Regions from separate parts of the Gloeocapsopsis sp. IPPAS B-1203 genome, predicted to be linked through region 2. Evidence: riboswitches for the same ligand, from Rfam matches in the RefSeq annotation. Region 2 holds a riboswitch; the other holds the start of a gene.

Region 1 (11,757 bases), on a different contig from region 2:
TCAATTTGCCTAACGACTGTTAATGCCGAGTAACTGACACCTGCAGTTCCCTCCCCTGGATGTGTTGAATCACCAACTAACCACAAATGCTTGATGGGAGTTCGATTTGCAAAGCCAAAAGGACCAAAAGTTGGTATTCGTTGACCAATACCACCAACGATACCTTGATCTCTTGCTGTATATCGGGCAAAGGTGCGCGGTGTTGCGGCTTCTACATGAATAATCGTTTCTGGTGTTAAATGAAAGAATTGACCAAGTTTAGTAATTGCCTCTTGGGTATACTTTGCTTTCATTGCCTCATAATCATGACAACGCCACCAAGGTAACGGCTCGACAAACGAAGAAGCGATAATTGTTCTTTTACCTACTGGGGCGCGACCATCACCTAGACGACTGACAGACACAAACAGTGAATTATTATCTCCAATCAGACCATCAGCATCATACATAAATTGTAGATGTGGAGGACACTCAGTAGGAATTGCACTCTCTTCTACACCCAAGTAAATGACAAATGCACCTGATGCTTGTGGTAATTTATCTACTCGTTTTTTGTAACCATTTGGAGCATTCTCACCCAATAACTGTACTAAGTTTTGGACAGTGGCGTTAGCAACTACACAATCAGTTGGTTCTAGCCAAGATTCACCTTTTTGATCGCTAATAATAACACCTGTTGCTTTGTTATTTTGTACTTGAATATGTTCTACAGTATGACGCATCAGGAGTTTGCCACCATCTCTTTCTAAGGCAGTTACTAAGCGATCGCTCAACACCTGCATACTACCTTCCAAATGATACAAACCCTGTGGTAGCTGCGAGACACTCAACGCAGTCGCGGCATAAAGTAACGCGGTTTCTTCTGCATCTACCTGAGAATAAAGCTTTAATTGCAAGTCTAAAAATGTTCTTAATCGTTGATCGTTTCCTAGTCCATATGCCCGCAACGCATCGCCTACTGTCATCAAGGTAAATGGCAAAGTCACTAAAGTTCCAGGACGTACCGCCGTTGTCAGTTGCCACAAATCCCAAAGGTTGCGCGGTGGTAGAACAGGATCGCGTCCTTGAAATGCCCAGCTTGCTTTGAATAAAGTTGCAATTAATTGCCAAAACGGTTCGCTACCAGGAAATTGTCGTTGACGTTCTGTTTGCCACTTTTGGGCGTCGCGCCACACATTAATTGGTTGTGTTTCACCAGGAAGATACACCGCGCACGCTGGATCGCAAGGAGTTGCGCGTGGTGGATCAATTTCTAATTCAGAAAAGATGCGCTGATGAATGCCTCCAGGTTCGAGTCCTGCTACTTGTGTTGCGCCCACATCAAAGGTAAATCCTTTGCGCTTGAATGTAGAAGCACAACCCCCTGGAACTAATGCCTGATCGACAACTAACACTTGATAGCCTCGATGTGCTAATAATGCACCTGCGGTAAGTCCACCAATTCCTGCACCAATGACAACGATGCGATTGCTACTGCCTTTCTGACGGCTTGGCATAAGTTAAGCAAAAGTAGTAACTTACATTATTCTAATATTAAGTTATGTTAATAAGCTTAGTTTTTCGCTCATAAAGTTCGCTGCAGACTAGAATGCATTATTTCTTAGTGAGATTGCCCAAACTGTGAACTATAAATCATGCTATTATGAGGAAATCAATCATTCGGTTCTGATGGGGGTCAGCCATCAGAGGTAACGGGGAAAGCTCGGTGTAAATCCGGCATTGTCCCGCAGCTGTGATGAGATTTATGTCTCAAAGTCAGAATGCCCGCCGAAAAAAACTCTATCTATCTGCGAGGTACAGATAATTTTTAGCATAAGAATTTATCCAGTCTGCTTGAGAATATATTATCAAGAAGCTACAAATTACCGACCAAAACGTAACATAGAGGCTGGTAAAAGGTAATTGGTAATGGGAAATTCAGGAAGGACAAAGAATATCGATTTACCCTGTCATTCAGTTCCCCCGTCTCCCAACAAAACGGAACGTGTGATAAATAGTTATACCCACCTACTTAATTAATTGCCAGTGTCGAATCATTCAATTGAACTAAAGTGACTGAATCAAAGTGCGGATCTTGAATGCACAGCACTATTTTAATAGTGGGGTTTAGCTGAAACGCGTATTTTTCTAATGCAGCCGGAATTTCTGCTGGCTTGCGATCGCATCAAACAGTCGCAGCACAACTACGATAAGTTGCCATGTCTGCGCTTCAGACTTCATTCTATATATTTCAAAATTAATGAACAAACATACTTTATTTATCTGCACGACCTGTGCCAGCGTGTGGCAAAATGGCAATCGCATTGGTGAGAGTGGGGGACAACAATTATTACAACAACTTCAGGAATTAGCACAAACTTGGGAGTTGCAGCATAAATTTTCCATTCAAGCCGTAGAATGTATGAGTGCTTGCAATCGTGCTTGTGTTATTGCCTTTGCTGGGGAAGGAAAGTTAACTTATCTTTTTGGAGATTTACCAAAAGAGGGCAGTGCGCCAGCGATCCTCGAATGTGCAACTCAATACTACACTAAATCTGATGGTTCTCTGCCTTGGTCGGAACGACCAGAACCCTTAAAAAAGAGTATCTTAGCAAAGATTCCACCCCTAAATATTGCTGCTAGTTCTAATAAAAATTAACAAACGATTATCACTCTACAGTGAGGAAGCGAGTGCGATTATCTGATAGTGTCTGGCAAGGAAATTTTGGCTACTGGCAAAATAACTTTATTCATAATAATTTGCTAGTAATAGGCTATACAGCATGGCAAGGGTTTCAGTCATTTGGGCGAGGAGTTGTCATTTGTGATGTGGATACCTCTGTTACTTATACAATGACAAATCTTGATACAACTCCCTTCGCACTTCAATATATGCCTTCTAATCTGATTGAGTTTTACTTGCGATCGCAATCTACTAGCTCATCAATAATCTCTGCCATTCTTCCCGCAGTTGCAACATACAATCCTGATCAAGACATTATTTTAATGCTAAAAGCTCATCCTCAAATTGAAGTCAATTTCTTACATCAGCTCAAGATTACTCCACTCAACTGTTACGAACAAGTGTGCAAACGATGGGAAGAATTTCAGCCAAGCCTAATCACCTAAAACTTACTTTATGCCTGAATGACTAAGCCAAAAGCAACTAATATTCCTAAACCAACTCGCTACCAAAATGCAGCGATAGACTATTACATAGGACTCACAAATTCCTCCTATCTTCATTATGGGTATTGGGAACCACTCCCTGAAAAAGGCGAGGAATTGACTCTAACTCGCTTGCGTGCAGCGCAGGAAGCCTATGCAGCGAAGTTAATCAGTTTTATCCCAGAAGGTATAAAAACTGTGCTTGACGTAGGTTGTGGTATCGGTGGTAATGCCGCGTATTTGTGCGATCGCGGTTTTATTGTCGAGGGGTTAGCACCAGATGCACTTCAACAAGAAAGGTTTATCAAAAACACTAACAATCAAGTACCTTTCTATTTAACAAGATTTGAAGATTTTCACACCTCACACTTCTACGATCTAGTTCTGTTCAGTGAAAGTAGCCAATATATCGCCGTTGAAGATTTAGCTCAAGGTGCGGTTCGTTTATTAAGTAATGGTGGCTACCTGTTGCTTGCAGATATGATGCGTTCTAATGCGGAATATCGAGAGGGCATTTTTTCTAATTGTCATGTCGCTAGCGAACTTCACGCGGCTTTGATCCAAGCTGGCTTTAAGTTAATCAAGTCTGAGGACATCTCAACTCAAGTTGCGCCAACAATTGATTTATGTGTTGATAACTTCCGTACTTTTGGACTGACTACTGTTAAATACATTGCTGATGTAGTGGCGATCGCACTTCCACCGTTACATTCACTGGGGCGTTGGGCATTTAATCGTTGGCTAGAAAAGCCGATTGTTGAAGGGTTAGCAGCACGCACCATTTTCGATAACCATCTGTGTTATGACATCCAACTCTGGCAGTTATCGAGTCCTTAGGTTGACCAAAATGATCGTACAGACGAATATCAAGATTAAAAACGGAGAAAATACGATCTCATTTTAATGACCAATCATCCAGGGACGCCCGTGGTAATAATTGTGATTCTGCGAATGTGAATCGCGCTGCTTAACTTTTGGTTCTGCACTTTGTTCAATTCGACGACTCAAAGTTGGAGGTATAAAATTAAACTAGCAAACAGCAAAAAACTGTTGCTGCAACGGTATCTAATTTAAAATAAATATGACTAAGCCTCAGTATGAAAAATATTGCGAAAGTACCCCCACCATTTTAGTCAAAGAAACATTCGGTAACGCCAATATTTACTCACAAAATACTCAGTCTCTACTAACAAAAGCAACTGGATTTATCGCAGCTTACGATTTTACACTGAATCCATATCGAGGTTGTCAGTATGGATGTAGCTATTGTTATGCAGTAGCATTTAGTCCTAATCCAAAAATGCGTCAAGATTGGGGTAACTGGGTCATTATTAAGCAAAATGCTGTAGAAGTTTTAGAAAAAGAATTGAATCGCTGGTGTCAAAAAAATCCAGGAAAATTCCCTAAAATTTACATGAGTAGCGTTACTGATCCTTACCAACCGATAGAGTCTAAAAAGCAACTGACTCGCCGACTACTAGAGGTTATGCTAGAGTATCGCCCAATTTTAGTTATTCAAACTCGTAGTCCAATCATTACTAGAGATATTGATATTTTACAGCGATTCAAGCACTTACGAATTAATATGAGTATTCCTACTGGTAGTGAAGTAGTCAGAAAAGATTTTGAACCGCGATCGCCTAGTATTAAAGCTCGTTTTAATGCTTTAACAAAAATTAAAAAAAATATTGATCCCTTAAAAGGTTACGTCCCCAAAATTTCGATTACTGTTACACCACTACTTCCTACTTTACCAGCTGACGTCACAAATTTTATCAATCAACTTCAAATAGGCGATCGCATTGTCATTCAAGAATTTCATTCTAGTCAAAATCGCCTACTTGTAGCAACAACTCGTCAGGAAGCTTTGACAATTAAGCAAAAATACGCTTGGTGGTATGAAAATGAGAAAGTAAATTATTTAGTATTCAAAGATAAATTAACTTCTCTCAAAGATATAGAGATTATTGAAGGTAAGGATGGCTTCACTTATTAGTAAAATAATCGTAGCATGGTGGCAACGATTTCGATTCCATAAAGCTCTAGGCAAAGGAGATACTGGTTTAGCAAAGAAAATACTAAACAAAACCCAAAAAGCAGAGAATAGATATTCTCCTCTTCAAAAAACCTTTAAAGAAAAATTAGAGTTAGAAGAACGTTTAGTAGTATCTGAAAGCGAAGTTTTAAGTTTACGACAACAATTAATAGAAGCTAGGCAAAATCAAGAAATTGTAACTATTATTCATAAACAGGAATACCATGATTTATTAGAACAAGTATCTACTAGTGAAAGAACAATTAAAAATTTACAACATCAACTAAATCACCGAGAGAAAAAAATCAGTTTAGTAGAACTGCAAATTCAATCAGATGAATATTTAATTAAAGATTTAGAGCAACAAATAGATCAAAAAGAAGCAGCATTGAATCTAAGTTACGAGCAAATCGTTATTCAAGAGCAGTTACTCAAAGAATTACAACAACAGCAGTCAACTTATAATACCTGCTTACTTAAACCAAAGTTAGAATTGATAGCACACATATCAAACGTACTAAAAATAACTGATTTAGATCAATATAAATTGCATTGTACTGGAATAGATCAGATTGTTTTTGATGAGTTTGAATCTAGTTTAACTAATTATTTGGTAGAAGAGTTCAAAAAAATACCTGAACTCCATTTAACTACCGCAATAAACAAAGCACGTACAGATATTAGTGAAGTACGGAACAGAAGAGATCCGCAATATAATTTAGAATTAACTCCTCATGTTTATTTTCTACAGTATTTTTTAGATAATGTATACTGTACATACATTGCTTGGTTCTTAATTTATAAATCTGGATTATTATCAAGTCAGCTAACTGTATTAGATATTGCTGCTGGACCTAGTACAGTTGCTTATGGGTTAGCTTTATTTTTGCAGAGTAGTAAAAACTTTTTACAAACATCACAAGTACCCTTTTGCTACTATTCTTTAGAAAAGCAATCTAGTCTACAGCAGCATGGAAGGCAATTTTGGCAACAATATGTAGAACAACATCTAGATACTAATACTTATTTTAGGTTTGATACTAGTGATATTTTGAGCTATGAAAAGCTAAATAAATTACCACAAAATTTCTTTAATTTTATAGTAATTTGCCACTGTTTCTTTAACGAAAAAGTGCAAAGATATAAAGCTCTAAAAGCGTACAAAAAGATAATATCAACAAGTTTAGCATCTGAAGGTTATATTTTATTAATTGTACAAGGAACTAAACTATATAGAGCATATGACACTTATCATTGCGAAGATATTAGTAAAGAGCAACAGGTTATAAAACTATTTTTAGATGAACTACAATTGACTCTAGAGTGGTACAAATACATTACTTCGACTGGAAAAAGAGGATATACAGAGAATTTCTCTGAATTTGCTAGAGAGAATTTACCTAACCAAAAGTTTATGCAACCTCTCCATAACCAATATTTAAAAATTCCATATTTTAAAAATTATGCAGTTGATGACTATGTAATTTTAGCCAAAAAAGTGTAAATTAATGACCAATCATCCAAGGACGCCCGTTGTGATGGTTGTGACTATGGGAGTGTGAGTGTGAATGACGCTGCTGAACTTTTGGTTCTGCACTTTGGTCAATTCGGCGACTTAAAGCTGAAGGTGTCAGAATCAAACCAGCTACCGAGTAAATTCTTGTGGCTAATGTATCACAACTCGGACACAGCATCGGTTCGCTAGCTTGTGCCATATTACGCCAGGTTTCAAAAGATCCACAGGTATCACAACGAAACTCGTATAAAGGCATAAATACTTCTCTTTTGCTAATCGCTAACAGCTAATTGCCAATCGCTAACAGTTATGATGGCAAAACATTTCTCTCAAAAATTGCAGTAGGAATGGCGATCGTACAACAAGCATTAGGAATATCTACAATTCCGCTAATTCTTCCTTCAACAGGCGCAGAACCTAACAGTAGATAAATTTGTTCGCCTGTGTAGCCAAATTTCTTAAAATACTCGATCGCATTTAAACAAGCACGACGATAGGCAACATGGGCATCAAGATAATACTGTTCGCCAGAAAATTCATCAACAGAAATCCCTTCAAATACTAGATACTCAGAATACCTTGGTTCAACTGGACCTGGTTTGAATATAGGATTTGTGAGTCCATATTTGGCAACACCACCTTTGATTAAATCGACATGAAGATCGAGATACCCTGCCATTTCAATTGCACCACAGAAGGTAATTTCTCCGTCTCCTTGCGAAAAGTGAATATCTCCCATTGAGAGTTTTGCACCCTCGACGTATACAGGGAAATAAATCCGCGAACCTTTTGATAAATTCTTGATATCGCAGTTACCGCCATGTTCGCGGGGCGGTACAGTTCTTGCGGCTTCTTGAGCGACGCGATCGTATTCTGCGCCTGTGAGGGAACCTAAAATTGCATTTTTCGGATTGGGTAGATTTGCTAACGGTGGAACTCGATTAGGATTTGTTGCCACTAAATCAGCTTCGCGTTTATTCCACTGTGCCAGTAATTCTGCTGAAGGGGCGCATCCGATTAAACCAGGATGAGGAATTCCTGCAAATTTGACATCGGGGATGTGGCGCGATCGCGTATAAATTCCTTGAATATCCCAAATTGCTTTTTGGGCGGTAGGAAAGTGTTCTGTTAAGAAACCACCGCCATTTTCTCTAGCGAAGATTCCTGTAAAACCCCATTCATAATCAGGTAATGTTCCCACATCAAGCAAGTCAACGACGAGGATATCTCCAGGTTCCGCACCATTTACCCAAATAGGTCCACTCAAAACGTGAACCATACTTAAATCAACATCACGCACATCATTGGGGCTATCGTTGTTACTAATCTGTCCATCTGTCCAATCTTTACATTCGATGCGAAATACCGCTCCTGGATTAACAGACACAATGGCAGGAATGTCAGGATGCCAGCGATTATGACCTACTAAGTCTTGTTCAGTAAATGGTTTATTTAGGTCAACTTTGAAGAGAACTTCTGGCATAGCATCCTCCACCACATACCGATGAAAACGTGATGGAGATAATCCTGCAGCAATTGACACTTGTAAACCGTAGCGTTAGTTACCAAATATGAATCCTGCTTCCCACAGACTAAATAGGGCTAGAGAAACAAAGCCTACCTACGCACACTGCATAAGTATATTTAGTGATTAGACCACGGAGGTGGTCTTAGTTTAATTAGCTGCGACTTCAGTCGCCAAGCGATCCAACAGTCCAATCAAATTTTGAATTTGGGTGTGAGAAATGATTTTTTTTAGGGAACTATAAATCTAAGTTCTTGTTTTTGCATGCCAACTGTGGTGCTGACTTGTTTAAATTCAACTATATCTGCTGGCTTTGCAGTACCCATGCATTGCTACGTTCGATGCTGTCATTCAATCTTGCAGATTGAGAATCGATACTCAAACTTCTTTCATTTATTTCGATGTGACAAAAGAATGAGTTTGACGATCGCGAGTAAAGGTTCATGAAAGCACCACTACCTAATAACGAAGCCCAAAGAATTGAAGCACTTCTACAGTACAAAATTCTTGACACGCCTAATGAAGCTGCTTTTGATGAACTTACCCGTTTAGCTGCATATATTTGTGGAACTCCGATCGCCTTAGTCAGCCTAGTTGATACTAATCGGCAGTGGTTCAAGTCCAAGGTTGGGATAGAGGCGCTAGAAACACCACGAGACATTGCTTTTTGTGCTCATGCAATTTTAGAACCTGATGTGATGATCGTACCGGATGCGCTAGCCGATGAACGGTTTGCAACAAATCCATTTGTCACATCAGAACCTCCTGTCCGGTTTTATGCTGGTGTACCATTAGTTAATCCTGAAGGTTATGCCTTAGGAACACTCTGCGTAGTCGATCAAGTACCACGAAATCTTAGCCCTGAACAAATAGAAGCACTTAGACTTCTCGGTCGCCAAGTGATCAAGCAACTTGAATTACGACGTAACTTAGCTAATTTACTACTGGTTCATACACAAAAAACTCGTTCGCAGAAAACGCGTCAGCAATTTGTTAAAAAGGTTGCTGGAGGATTTGGCTTAGCCTCACTAATTCTAGTTTTAATTGGTACAGTTTCATACCAAAGTATTAAAGAACTAATTGATAATAGCAATCAGGTCACAATAGCCCAAAAGAAAATTACCACATGGGAAGAGTTATTTTCATACGTCAAAGACGCTGAAACTGCACAACGAGGGTACGTCCTTACAGGAGACAAATCTTATTTAGAACCGTATCAAACAGCATTGACAAATGTTCCGTTAAAAATAAAGCAGTTAAAGGAACTACAAGGATTAAATAATTATAGACAAATTAAGACGGTTGAAGCTCTCATCAAAACGAGATTGGATCTGATCCAAAAAATCATTAATTTGCGACGGAAACAAGGATTTGCGTCTGCTTTGGAAGTAATTTCATCACATCACGGCAAATATCTTATGGATGATATCCGTAAGCATATTAACGAGATCGAGAAAAATGAAAAGGCACTACTACAGCAATTATCTACTCAAGAACAAGTAAGTGTACGTAAAACACTAGTAACACTAGCGATCGCTATTTTAATCATTTTTGTCATTCTGGCATATGTCTACTATTTAATCTATTCCGAATTTACTCAACGCAAGCAGATCGAAGCATCTCTTGAGAAAGAGCGTAATTTCATTTCTGCGGTAGTTGATATGGCTAGCGCGCTGGTTTTTGTTCTTAATTCTCAAGGACAAATTGTGCGATTTAATACTTCCTGCGAACAAGTCACAGGTTATTCCTTTGATGAAGTCAGAGATAGGTATTTCTGGAATTTATTTCTACTACCAGAAGAAGCAGAAGTCGTCAAAACTAGCTTTACCGAACTGAAAGCCGATCAATTTCCCCAAGAGGAAGAAAGCTGCTGGAGAACAAAGGATGGTAGTTACCGTTGGATTGCTTGGTCAAGAAATATGCTTGTGGATGACCAAAATGAGATTGAGTATGTTGTCAACACTGGTATAGATATTACTACACGTAAACGAGCCGAACAGCGATTAGTCACACAACACGCAATCACAAAAGTATTAGCAGAATCAGCAACACTGAGTATTGCTACTCCCAAAATTTTGCAAGCCGTTTGCGAAAGCTTAGAGTGGGAGTTTAGCGAACTGTGGAGTATTGATCCGCAAAATGTATTACATTGCGTACACACTTGGCATTTACCATTTGCTGCTGCTGAAGAATTTGAAGCGATCGCACAACAGACCACATTTACTCCTGGAGTTGGGCTACCTGGGCGTGTTTGGGCAAGTAGAGAACCACTCTGGATTGCTGATATTACCCAAGATCCTGATTTTCACCGCACAGCAATTGCCACTAAAGTTGGATTACGCAGCGCTTTAGGTTTTCCCATTCACAGCGGTGATGAGAAACTGGGTGTCATGGTGTTCTTTAATCGCAAAAGTCAAGAACCCGACGCAGACTTGCTGCAAATGATGGCAGCGATTGGTAGCCAAATCGGTCAGTTTATCAAGCGTAAGCTGGCAGAGGAAACTTTGCAAAAAACAATGACGCTGCAACGCGCAATTTTAGACAGTGCCAACTACGCAATCATTTCCACTGCTTTAGATGGTACGATAACAACTTTCAATCAGTGCGCGCGAAAATGGTTAAAGTACGCTCCAGCCGAAGTTATTGGTCAAACAACACCCATCATACTTCACGATATTTATGAAATTGCCCAAATAGTGGGCGAACCTCCTGAGTCAAGCAATGTCATGAGTTTGCTGTTTGATGAATTGGTGACAAGGGCACGCCACGGCGAAACTGAAGAACATAAATTATCTTACATTCGCAAAGATGGCAGTCGTTTTCCCGTTCTTTTGTCAGTTACACCATTACGCGACTCTCAAAAAAATATCACTGGGTTTTTAACAATTGCTAGCGATATTACTGAACGCGAACAAGCTTTATCCGCACTGCGTGAAAGTGAAAATCGCTTCAAAACTTTTATGAACAATAGCCCAGTCATGGCGTTTATTAAGGATGCTAAAGGACGTCACATTTACATCAATGAACCAATGGAGCAGATGTTTGGTGTAAAATTTGCTGATTTACAAGGTAAGGATGATGCTGCTTGGCTACCAGCAGAAACAGCAAAACAGTTGCGTGACAACGATCTGGCAGTTCTAGCAACAGGTCAAACCATAGAGTTAATCGAGTGTGTTCCCACCCCCGATGGACGCGAACGTTATTGGCTATCCTTTAAGTTTCCGATCAAAGATGCATCTGGACAACTCTTACTTGGTGGGGTAGCAATTGATATTACTGAACAAAAACAAACAGAAGAAGAACTGCAACTGCAAACACAGCGATCGCAACTCTTCACTGAAATCACGCTCAAAATTCGTCAGTCGCTACAAATTGAAGACATTCTTCAAACTACCGTTACTGAAGTCCAAAATATTCTTCAAACTGACCGCGTTTTGATCTACCACGTCACACCTGATAGTATTGGCAGCATTGTTGCTGAAGCTGTTGTTCCTGGATTACCAACAATTCGCGGGCAACACCTCACTGATTCCT
Region 2 (11,757 bases):
TTTACCAATAATGACAAGACTCATGACTGCTACCATCACCACCAATAAGTGTGAAAGGAACAGACGAGATGCTAATGGCAAATTTCGCTTACGTAAATCTACTTTCGTCATAAGCTTCAAGGTGTTGTTGCGTCTTCAAACTTGTAGCCGACACCAACAACAGTTTTAATAAAAGTAGGATTAGCAGGATCGGGTTCAATTTTTTTTCGCAATCGGGCAACGTGAGTATCAACAACGCGCTCATCACCAAAAAAATCACTTCCCCAAAGTTTGTCAATCAACTGCGTGCGATTCCAGACACGACCAGGATTACTCACAAAGGTGCTAAGTAAGTTAAATTCCAAGGTTGTCAGATCTAAATCTTCAGTGCGATCGCTGCTGATTTGACGACTGGCAGAGCGTTGTTCTACATCTACTATAAAATGCTGAGTTCGATGAATTTGATGTTGTCCGCCTTGGCGTAGACTCCGCCGTAACAATGCTCGTACTCGCGCAACTAACTCTCTAGGGCTAAAAGGCTTGGTAAGATAATCGTCTGCACCAGTAGATAGACCAATGACACGATCAATTTCTTCGCCTCTTGCTGTGAGCATGAGGATGTAAGGATCTTTAGTACCAGGTTTTTGCCGAATTCTGGCACAGACTTCCAGTCCATCTAAGCCAGGGAGCATCAGGTCAAGGATAATTAAATCAGGTTGTAGTTCTTGAAATAAGCGCAAGGCAGCTAAACCATCACGACAGCTTTGACAAGAAAATCCTTCTTTTTCGAGTGCAAGTTGAATCAATCCGGCAATTTCGGCTTCATCCTCAACAATTAATATATCCATCTCCACCAAGGGTAAGCGACATCACTTGATTGTTATTTTGGGTTTATTCTTCCAGCTTAATCTTTGTGCCTCAAGATCTACAGTGCCGAATTTGGTATTAGCTTTTAATCAGAACTTATACTACTTCGTAATTTGTCATTTATTGATTACCCTAGATTCTGTATTCTCCCCTGCTGCCTACATATATCAACCTTAAAGTAGAACAGATTACTACCGCTCCAGCGCTGCGCGATCCCAATTAGCTAGATTTGCAGCCGCCTCGTATGTACTTTGAAAAAATGCAAGAATCATTGCATCAGGCTCGTCCGCGTGCTGTACTGCTTCATAGGGCAAAATGAATTCACGCATATCTTTGCTGTAGAATGCCTCTTGTGGTTGAACGAGGTAATCGTGAAAACCTTCAGGTTCGGGATAAGCGTAGGAGTAGAAAATTGGTTCTGCTACTGCCCCACCACCAAACCAAAAACCACAGCTACTGACTTCGTGTGAATATGCCTCGCGTGTCACCCAGTCTGCCATATTGGGAATTCCACCAGGATGTTCTGGAGCCACACGCCCAGAAAAGCGAGTCACTGCGAGGTCGAAACTACCCCAAAAAAAGTGTACGGGGCTTGATTTACCAATAAAGCGCGAGCGAAATGTTGTCATTATGCGGTTAGCTTGCACAAGAATTTGCCAGAACTTTTGTGCAGCCTGCGGATCGTAAGCTGCGTGTTGGCGATCGCTCTCAAATGGAATAGGATCTGCCACTTCTTGGGGCATTGTCCAAATACTTACTTCAATGCCACTGGCACGAAGTTTCTCCATCACTTCTTGATAAAAGTCTGCTACCGAACGCGGAGCAAGGGCAATTGTTTGAGTAATACCGTCACTTATTTCAATGTCTAAGTTGTGCTCTAAAAAATCGAAGCTCATTGCAAAGGTGCGCGTGTTATCTGGAATGCAACCAGTTGTTAGTCCGCGTGGAGTTACGTACAAAGTAGAATGCCACCAATGATTGAGTTTGGGAGCTAACGCTAGCCGAATTTTGCCGATAATTTGAGTCCACAGATGTAGTGTTGCATACGTATCTTGCCAAGCTGCAACAGGTAAGGTTGACCAAGGAGTGTTTACATGCTTGTCATGCAGCAAATCAGCCATGATAAAAACCTTTGGTTGAAGAGTAAACAGAATCTGCTTTTAAATCAAATCAATTGAACTAATGACCCAAATATAAGTCTTGTATTAGTATTGTGCTAGTTTTCTTCAATGCGATCGCCTCTCATGCTGTGCTGCTTACAATCGCGTTGTTCTTGCAGATGACTAACAACATCAATGGCATTACACAGCCAGTCAAGGTAAGTCTGTTCTTTTTGCTTAACCAGATCTACTACTAACCGTTGCATAACTTGCTCGCGACTGACATCTGTAGCATCAAGCGGTGATGATAATGTAATTTTGTCACAATCGGCAAGCTTTTTTCGATGAGCCATGAATTCTTGTTTTAGTAGATAGAGAATTTCTGCATTCGATAATTCAGCCGCAAAAAATAACTGAACAAGCAAAGGTTCGCGAATTGTTGGCAAGGGCTGATGACATTGCAGCCACTGTAAAAGTGCTGCTTTTCCTGTCTCTGTGATGCTGTAAACTTTACGATGTGGGCGATCGCGTTGCATCTCAACGGTACAGGTAGTCCAACCGTGTTCTACTAACTTGTCAAGGGTCTTGTAGATTTGCGCTTGATCTGCAGGCCACAAATGAGCAATGGTTTGATCGAAGCAGTTATTTTTGAGATCGTAGCCGGTCATCCCTTCTTTTTGGAGAAAACCTAAAATTGCATACGCTAGCGACATCAGGCGGTTTTCCGTATCTCACGGCTTATTTAGTAGTAGTGTTGTCACCCTCTTATATACAACTATTTTAATATATGATTAATCATATAAACAGCTAAATTTAATGAAGAGAAATGTAATCACTGCGGTGTTCTCTTATTGAGGAATTGTGGACTATTGCAAAGATGGAATAATTTGTAACGGTCGCATAAGATACTCCACTCATGTACTAAAAAGGGAAGGCTTATTTAGAATAGGCGAGAAGTGTGTGTGAGATAGGCTATTAATCTTTGCACAAAATGGGAAAAAAGTAGCAACCGCCAATAACACAATACGTGAAATAAGTTAATTACTTGGTAGTACACCAATTAACGAGCTTGTCATCCGCTATGGTGCCTCGTAACAAGAATATCTCAAGTTATTGAAGACTATCGTACTGGGAGGATGGATTCCATTGACTTCTAATCAACTTATCCAAAGAATACGGCAACATCAATATCTGCGCAATTTACGCAACAAATTGCTACACCTCCACGCCTGTTTGCTGCAAGCAGAACGTATTAGCTACGAACAAAGACGCGGGCGAGTATCAAGTGGAGAGCTACTACAACTTGTCATTGAGCACGAACAATTTGCCTGGCTACATCGTATTTCTGAGCTAATTGTCTATATTGATGAAATGCTTTCGGCAGATGAACCAATATTGCAAGACGATCTTCAGGATTTGATGGCTGATGTTCGCGAACTGCTGATGCCATCAGAAGTAGGTAATGCATTTGAGCGGAAATACTATCATGCTCTCCAGCAAGAACCTGCTGCGGTATTAGCACACGCAGAAGTGTCAAAACTCCTAGCATCCGATGTTGAAGCTTAAATCAACCTTCGCAGTGCGATCGCGATCGCACTGCGACAAATGCGTATTGATGAACCATGACAACACATAAAAATGTCACAGTATTGCAATCTTACTGCCACTGTACTGCCATATGCATTTAATATGCTTATCTATAAGTAGACATAAAGTCTGCTCCTCACACCACTAAATGCTTTGCCATAACACAATGGTAGGGCATTTTTTTTTGCTTAATTCCAGCTTGATTGATCGTCCCAAGGAGCCTTTTGTGATGACGTAACATTGAGGCAATGCGATCGCATAGCTTCTCTTCCCAATACAAATAATCCTGCCACACCGAGACACACAAACCAGATGTATTGATACCAATAGCGTCGTATTTGTGCAGTCGAGTTAAGTTCGGGATGCAATGTAGATACGTAAAGTAGTAAAAAGGCAGTAAATAGTGCTCCAAACCCGACAAAGCTCAAGCCAATTAGAATACGGGCTGATTGCAATTCAGTATCACTAATCGTATCAAGATCAATTTCTGCCAACTCCAATAATGATTCTTCTGCAAGTTTTGATGCTCGCCGTAAACGATATTCTACCGACAACGGCACAATAGGCATGAGAATTGCTAATGTATTGCGGCGTAGTAACGCTTCTGTATTTCGCCATCTAACTAGAGGCTTAGACTGCTGAAGTTGAAATTGAGTATATGCCTTTTTTGCGGTAAGGGGATCTGGTTCCCATTCCATATACAGTCTCCGAGGAGCAAGTATTGTAGCAATTTAGAGATATTGTACATAGAGATGACAATAAGGTACGTATGGAAACCTGCAAAAATAAATTAAAAAGCTGCTTTGAGCATCTGTGTGAGAAAGCGATCGAGATCGGTAAGTTTTGCTCATTGTGCGATCGCTACATTGGTTCTTCAGGTAACAATGGCGCAATCATTGCCAGCAATTCAGGAATATTGTTTTGAATGACTTGCCAGACCATGTCAAAATCAATTTGATCGTAGCGATGAATAATAATGTCTCTCATTCCTGCAATATCCTTCCAAGGAACCTCAGGGTGTTGGTTGCGAAAAACAATAGACAATCGTTTTGTTGCCTCACCCATGATTTCAATTTGATACAAAATCGCAGAATGCCGCATCACATCTGTTTCAAGTTCAGATCTGTCCAAACCTTGAGCAAAGGTTAAGGCGCGTTGTCCTGCAAGAAATATGTCCAGTACCGACGCACTATCCCTGGACATAGAACAACCTCGCTGTCCCTAAAATTTCCTTGCGGCGAATCCAATTTTTACTCTGTTCAATTGATTTTTTGGTCAGAATGTCTACTTTACGCCCAAACATTTCTTCCAGCTCTCGCTTCATGCGAACTAATTCCAACAGTCCCCAATGAGCATCTGGCGCAAACTGCACCATCACATCGATATCGCTATCGGGACGAAAATCATTCCGTAGCACCGAGCCGAATAAATAAAACTCTTCCACCTTCCAGCGTTGACAGAATTGAGCGATCGCGGCTTCTGGTAGTGCGATCGCAGTTGGGACAAATGGCTTAAATCCTGCCACATCAGTTTGTTTCATCAGAATTATGCAGCGAGTGATTTTTATCTTTCTTCAATTTTAGTTTAGAGCTGATCAACAACTCAGCAATTCATCCTTGAAATCCTACTGTGAAAGCACTTGTCCGATTACCCATATCAAGTTTTGCTCCAACCTCGATCAAAAGTGGAGGTGTTTGAGCCTTATTCCTTAAGATACAGTTGCCTGTAATTCGGTGAGACGGCTAAGTACTTCTGTACTGTGAATGACAGGATTTACCTTAACAAAGGTAGCTCGTAAAATTCCCTTCGGATCAATGATGAAACTATGTCGTACCGAGAGATTACCTAGCCAAGAGCCATATACTTTACTGACTTCGCCTGTTGTATCTGCAAGTAAGGGAAATTTTAAACCTTCTGTGTCACAAAATTCAGCATGGGAATCAACAGAATCAGCGCTCACACCAATGATTTGAGCATTTTGAGCTATATATTTTGGTAAGTCTTGCTGAAAACGTCGCGCCTCTAACGTACAACCTGCTGTAAAGTCTTTGGGATAAAAGTACAGTACCACCCACTTACCGCGTAGATCAGTAAGTGCAATTTCTCCGTTTCCTGTGTTAGTGGGTAAAGTAAATTCTGGTGCAGGTTGATCGAGGGAGGGAAGTTTACCGCCAATTGCAAAGCTAGGCGAGGCACAAAAAGTAGTAATAGCAAGACATAAGCAGACAATTGTCTGCAGAAAATAGCGACGAGACAGCATGATGCAAATGACAAATTAACTTAACATAAGTTTACATTAAGTACTACCATCTTCGTCGCTTTGTGTTGTGTCAATTTGACTCATTGTTGTTGGCTCTAGATGGCTAGCAGATGGTGGCTCATTTAAACTACTCACTGCATCAATGTATTGACTGTCTATCAGAAAAGTTCCGCGTGTAAAGCGAATGCTCCAATACCCACCTGGACGCCGATCCATGACAATTCCTTCTTCACCAATTTGAATAATGTCTGGTGGGCGCAACATCGGCATGGGATCAGATGTTTTTAAGTAAGGTGGTAGTGCGACGACACGCACAATTTCTCCAATGGCAAATTCTTTAGACATAACTGGGCTTCAGCTACTAGCTATCAGCATGACAGAATATATTTATTTTTGCTGCTGATAGCCAATTACTGATCTCTCTTAAGGAACTTGCCAAATTTTTTGGTGATATTGTTCGAGATCGGCGTAAGGATCTACTGTAGGGTGCGAGTGGTCGTGACTATGATGGTGATGATGGTGGTGATCGTGGCTGTGTGCGCGATCGTGATTACTCACAGCAGCTAGCCGAAACTTACACATTTCACAGTTCATTTGCACATTACCGAGTTGAGTTTCAATTTCGCGATCGCGGAGAATGGAAAACAACTGCGGATGTAGCCCCATTTCTGGTAAACAGGTGACAGCGATATCTGGATACTGTGCTTGTTGCTGGGCAGCGACATCAAAGATTTTATTGACTAATATGCCAGTGAAGAGAAAGTAAGGAAGTACAATAATTCGTTTGGGGTGATAAAGTCGCGCACGGCGAAAGCCTTCTTCGAGGCGAGGATGGGTAATACCAATAAAGCAGGTTTCTACAGTTTGATAACCGCTACCTTCCCAAAGCATACGTGCTAGTTTATAAACATCGCCATTGGCATCCGGATCGCTCGAACCGCGACCAACAAATAGCAAAACAGTATCAGCGCGCACGGGTGGATCGTCTACTTCAGCAAGACGCGATCGCCATAAATCAATAATTCCTGGTGTGATACCAAAATGTCGCCCGTAGTAAAATTTAACTTGAGGATGACGTTGACGCGCGCGGTCAAGTTCGTTCGTCACATCGAATTTATTATGTCGCGCTGCAAATAACAAAATTGGCAGGGCAGAAAGTTCAGTATAACCTTGGGCGACACACTGATCGACACCTTCTTGAATCGTTGGACCTGTCAGTTCCAAAAAACAAGGGACAACAGGTCGGGATGAATCTAAAGCTTGATAAGCAGCAGCAAAGTCTAAGACACTTTGTCGCCCTGCTGCATCTCTGGTACCGTGACCAATCATCAGCAAAGGACGACGTAAAGGTAAAGGAGGTAACTCGATTGTACTAACTGGGTTCTTCAGTAGAGTGGAATTTACTGTATTGATGGTAGGCATCCTTGTTTTAGTGCTCCGTTCCTGTGCAACGCAGGAATATAGTGTGAGCGAGTCACAGTTAGGCATTCTGGCTTTAGAGAGTTTTGAGTTTTGAGTTGATATCTAGATTCATACCCCATGACTCACAACTTCTTTTACAGCTGCGGCACAGCCTCGGATTTACACCGAAGTTTCCCTATACCGTGACAGATCACTTGTGCCTTGTTATCTTAGCTGATTCTTCCCAGTTCAAAAATACTACCGGAGGGGTTGTTGGTGGCGATTAGCTAATTGCTTGTTTGGTTGCGTTGCTGACGCTGTTGACGCCATTGCTGCATTCTTTGCTCAATTTGTTGGCGTTGTTCGGGGGTAAGAACTGCTGTTGCGCGCTCTTTTGAAGATTGCATAATCTGGCGAATTTGAGTTCTTTGCGCTGCGGATAAATTTAAAGCAGCCATTGCACCACGTCGTCGTTGCCCGTTTTGTGTAGCAGCTTGCCATTGTTGACGTTGTTCGGGGCTAAGCACTCCTTCGATTTGAGTGCGCGTTTCATTGCGGATTTGTTCCATTTGAGCTTGTTGTTCCGCACTAAGTTCAATACCTGCCATTTTGCCCATACCTTTGCCAGCGCCTGCACGTTGTCCTACTTGAGGTGCAGCAGGTTGTGCATTAATTGATAAAGGTGCGAAGACAGTAGAAAGTGCTACTGCTCCAGCGAACAGCGACATAAATTTTACTTTCTTTGATGGCGACATTAATTGTTTTCCTCATGTTTGATGTTTCTATCCTATAAACTTGCCTTCTTGAGTAGCATGAGGAAAAAGTCACGAATTGAAGTATGACTAAAGTCATGTATTGCTGATGCTGAGCGTCAATAAATTCACTGTACTGAGGACAATCATGGGTAATAGGTAATAAGTAAGTGAAAATAAATGTAACTTAGGGCTGTTATAGGTCAGTGGAACAATAATTAAGCATTAAGTATTAACAAGCCTAAAATGTGTGAGCAATAATTACACTCACCTACTCAATATTTAGCAAAAAATTTAGATGAGATGAATCGTCCAATTCATATTCACACACATCCTTTCCGGTTTTTACTACTACTAGAGTGGCTACTTTTACTAGCGGTTGCTATTACAGAAGCTTTATCAACTCACTTTCGCCGATTTCATGCTTTGCCAACTTTAACGATTATTAGTTTAGTGTTTTTTGGGTTGCTGGGTTTACGAATGCCCAGAGATAAACTCATCTCTAAAATACTTTATACGGCACTAGAAATTTTCTTGATTCTTTTCGCTGGAGTTTTTGTTGGAAGAGGCATTCGACTATTTTCGTTTCTTTATATTATTCTTGTCATTCGTAGTTGTCTTATTTTTCAACTACCAGGTCGTATTGTCGTCACAACTTTATCTTTTACTTTGTTTATTTTGACATTGAGTCATCGATTTCAACATGTTCCTGCTGTTCCCATGTTGCAAGAACGATTGCGATTTACATTGTTAAGTTTTGCACTTTCGTTTGGATTAAGCTTAGTATTTGTATTGTTATTGATGAATGCTGTGCTTGCAGAACGACAAATTCGTGAAAAACTTGCGATCGCAAATGAGCAACTGCGACAATATGCACTACGTATTGAAGATCAAGCAACATTACAAGAACGCAACCGCATCGCACGAGATATTCATGACTCACTCGGACACTCTCTAACAGCTTTAAACTTACAGCTTGAAACTGCTCTAAAATTATGGCAATCTAACCCTGCTAAAGCACAAACATTTTTAGCGCAAGCCAAAAACTTAGGTTCTCAATCATTACGTGAGGTGCGACAATCTGTTTCAGCAATGCGCTCTGATCCGCTGCATGGTCAGTCTTTAGAAGTAGCGATCGCAGCTTTAGTGACTGAGTTTCATCATTCTACAGGATTTTCTCCAATTTATCATCTATCACTGAATCATCCGATTCCTGCTGATGTCAAAACTGCAGTATACCGAATCGCACAAGAAGCACTTACTAATATTTGGAAACACGCACAAGCAAATAAAGTCAAAATAGATATCCAAACATCAGTGGAATCTTTACACTTGAAAATTGCAGACAATGGCAAAGGATTTGCATTAAACAAGAATACTACAGGATTTGGGTTACAAAGTATGCGCGATCGCGTCCTCGCGTTGGGAGGTGAATTTCAAATCAACAGCGCACCTAGTGGTGGTTGTTGTATTACTGCGACAATCCCCTTACCGAGGTTATTGACATGATTCGCCTAGTATTAGTAGACGATCAAAATCTTATTCGTCAGGGTTTAAAAGCTTTACTTGAGTTAGAACCAGATTTACAAGTTGTCGGAGAAGCAGAAAATGGACAAGCAGCAGTGCACTTGCTGCAAAAGTTGCAATCTGATGTCATACTTATGGATGTGCGCATGCCAGTCATGGACGGTGTTGCTGCAACACGAGAAATTACTCAGCAGTTTCCCCAAATCAAGGTGCTTGTACTCACAACTTTTGATAACGATGAGTATGTTGCCGCCGCATTGCGTAATGGTGCGATGGGCTATTTGCTTAAAGATACACCCTCAGAAGAGTTAGCCGCAGCAATTCGGGCAGTTTATAAAGGTTATACTCAGCTAGGACCTGGTTTAGTTGAGAAAGTTATTGCAAAAGTTCCAGAATCTTCCGTAATAACACCCTCAGGTTGGACAGAACTTACACCAAGAGAACGCGAGGTGCTACAGTTGATTGCTACAGGTGAAAGTAATCGCGAGATCGCCCAAACGCTTCATATCTCAGAAGGAACTGTCAAAAATCACGTTACAAGTATTTTGAATCGACTTTCTCTACGCGATCGCACGCAAGCAGCTATTTTTGCTAATTCGTTCCTCCACCATGTAGAACCTGATAGAAAAGGAGCGAGGAGTGTTAGCGCAGCGGGACGAAGTCCGGAGTGAGAGGCTAGGGAAGAAATTAGACAAACTTTAGTTGTAGATGTTAAGCCCACTAGAGAACCAATAATTTATATTGAAATTTGCATGAAGAGATGTAAAACATTATCTACTGCCCTTGCTGTTCTATATTTTTAACATAAGTTCATAACATCAAATATTCAATATCAAATAAGTATTTTGTCTACTCTATCGAACTACTTGAATAATTCTAAACACTCTTCTTTCAATAACCCCTTTGTCACTTTAATATCTCTAAAACTCCTGGCAATAACTTCATCACAAGATATATCAATTTGCGATTGGTTTATACGAATTAAGTCTTCAATAGAGATTGCACAAATAATTTCAGATATACCAGCCCAAACACATACGGTTGCACACATCGGGCAAGGTTCACCTGTCGTGTATATTGTGTATCCTGTCAAAGAAGGGCTTTTTATTTGAGATGTCAGTTTGCGAATGACATTCATTTCTGCGTGGGCAGAAGGGTCATGATCTTGCTGCACAGTGTTGTGTGCTGCTGCGACAATCTTATTATCTTTAACTATTACCGCACCATAGGGCGCATCTCCTTGTTTTGCTTCTTCTAGCGCGAGTCGCATAAAATTTTCTGCAGTCATCTTGTTAATCATGCTAGTAGGTGTATTTCAACAATATAGAGCTTCCCTAGCTTTATTACTATAAAAAATATGCTAAATTCTAATTACATAGAGTTATGATTTCTTGTAAAAATATCATCTATTTAGTGTAATACAATCTTTATTTATGAACAACGCGCCATCATCCAAACTAATATTATTGAGTTCGTCTAATACTAGCAAGTAATGAGTATGTTGCTAGCAAGAAAAGTTATTGGATTTTATTTAGAAGATATAGAAACTCCTCTAGGAAGGTTTATTAATTTAGCAATTACAAGCCTAGTTTTAGTATCTTCAGCTATTTTCGTTATAGAGACATACCCAATCTCTAATAACTTGAAAGAAATTTTAGATAGTGTAGATATCATTATATTAGGTATTTTTGCTGTAGAGTACTTATTGCGTTTCTGGTGTGCAGATTCTAAAGTAAAGTATTTTTTTAGCTTATATTCGCTCCTTGACCTTTTAGCAATTTTACCTTTCTTCATAGGCTTGGTCAATATTAGTTTTATCCGAATTCTACGTTGGTTTCGGATTCTTAGACTAGTGAGGTTTATTCAAAAAAAATTCTTATTTGAACGCATTAGCAGTGAAGATAGCATTATTTTTGCTAGAATTCTGTTTACTTTATTTGCTATTGTTTTTATTTATTCAGGGCTAATTTATCAAGTTGAACATCCCATCAATCCTAATTTTAATACATTTTTAGATGCAGTTTACTTCTCTGTTGTCACGATGACAACCGTCGGTTTTGGAGATGTCACGCCCGTATCGCAAGTAGGGCGATTACTGGCGGTATTAATGATTATGACTGGTGTTGCATTAATTCCTTGGCAAGTAGGTAATTTAATTAGACAATTTATTAAAGCAAGTAACCAGGTAGAAACTCTTTGCCCTATTTGTCAATTATCTCTACATGATGCGGATGCTCAGTACTGCAAGATTTGTGGTACAAAACTGGCAAAGAGTTTGTAGGAC

The links. A riboswitch is a leader RNA that binds a small molecule or an ion and turns the genes downstream of it on or off. The one in region 2 is predicted to bind cobalamin.
Region 1: another riboswitch for cobalamin. It lies ahead of CSQ79_RS09525 (DUF1636 family protein); the one in region 2 lies ahead of CSQ79_RS06355 (sirohydrochlorin chelatase).

Annotation. Positions count from the first base shown of each region.
Region 1 is NZ_PEIG01000004.1:304,199-315,955, reverse strand. Features, by position in the region: gene crtD (C-3',4' desaturase CrtD) at 1-1,496, opposite strand, end outside; cobalamin riboswitch at 1,646-1,786, shown strand; gene CSQ79_RS09525 (DUF1636 family protein) at 2,240-2,638, shown strand; gene CSQ79_RS09520 (hypothetical protein) at 2,671-3,108, shown strand; gene CSQ79_RS09515 (class I SAM-dependent methyltransferase) at 3,127-3,984, shown strand; gene CSQ79_RS09505 (SPL family radical SAM protein) at 4,229-5,143, shown strand; gene CSQ79_RS09500 (photosystem II assembly protein) at 5,127-6,686, shown strand; gene CSQ79_RS09495 (FmdB family zinc ribbon protein) at 6,688-6,954, opposite strand; gene fmdA (formamidase) at 7,006-8,181, opposite strand; gene CSQ79_RS09485 (PAS domain S-box protein) at 8,667-11,757, shown strand, end outside.
Region 2 is NZ_PEIG01000003.1:48,197-59,953, forward strand. Features, by position in the region: gene CSQ79_RS06305 (sensor histidine kinase) at 1-111, opposite strand, end outside; gene CSQ79_RS06310 (response regulator transcription factor) at 117-827, opposite strand; gene CSQ79_RS06315 (DUF5996 family protein) at 1,038-1,967, opposite strand; gene CSQ79_RS06320 (PadR family transcriptional regulator) at 2,063-2,659, opposite strand; gene CSQ79_RS06325 (hypothetical protein) at 3,093-3,512, shown strand; gene CSQ79_RS06330 (hypothetical protein) at 3,722-4,231, opposite strand; gene CSQ79_RS06335 (HepT-like ribonuclease domain-containing protein) at 4,395-4,736, opposite strand; gene CSQ79_RS06340 (nucleotidyltransferase family protein) at 4,723-5,073, opposite strand; gene CSQ79_RS06345 (peroxiredoxin) at 5,242-5,793, opposite strand; gene sipA (regulatory protein SipA) at 5,830-6,138, opposite strand; gene CSQ79_RS06355 (sirohydrochlorin chelatase) at 6,217-7,215, opposite strand; cobalamin riboswitch at 7,257-7,427, opposite strand; gene CSQ79_RS06360 (Spy/CpxP family protein refolding chaperone) at 7,482-7,949, opposite strand; gene CSQ79_RS06365 (sensor histidine kinase) at 8,250-9,455, shown strand; gene CSQ79_RS06370 (response regulator) at 9,452-10,144, shown strand; gene CSQ79_RS06375 (nucleoside deaminase) at 10,336-10,761, opposite strand; gene CSQ79_RS06380 (ion transporter) at 10,972-11,754, shown strand.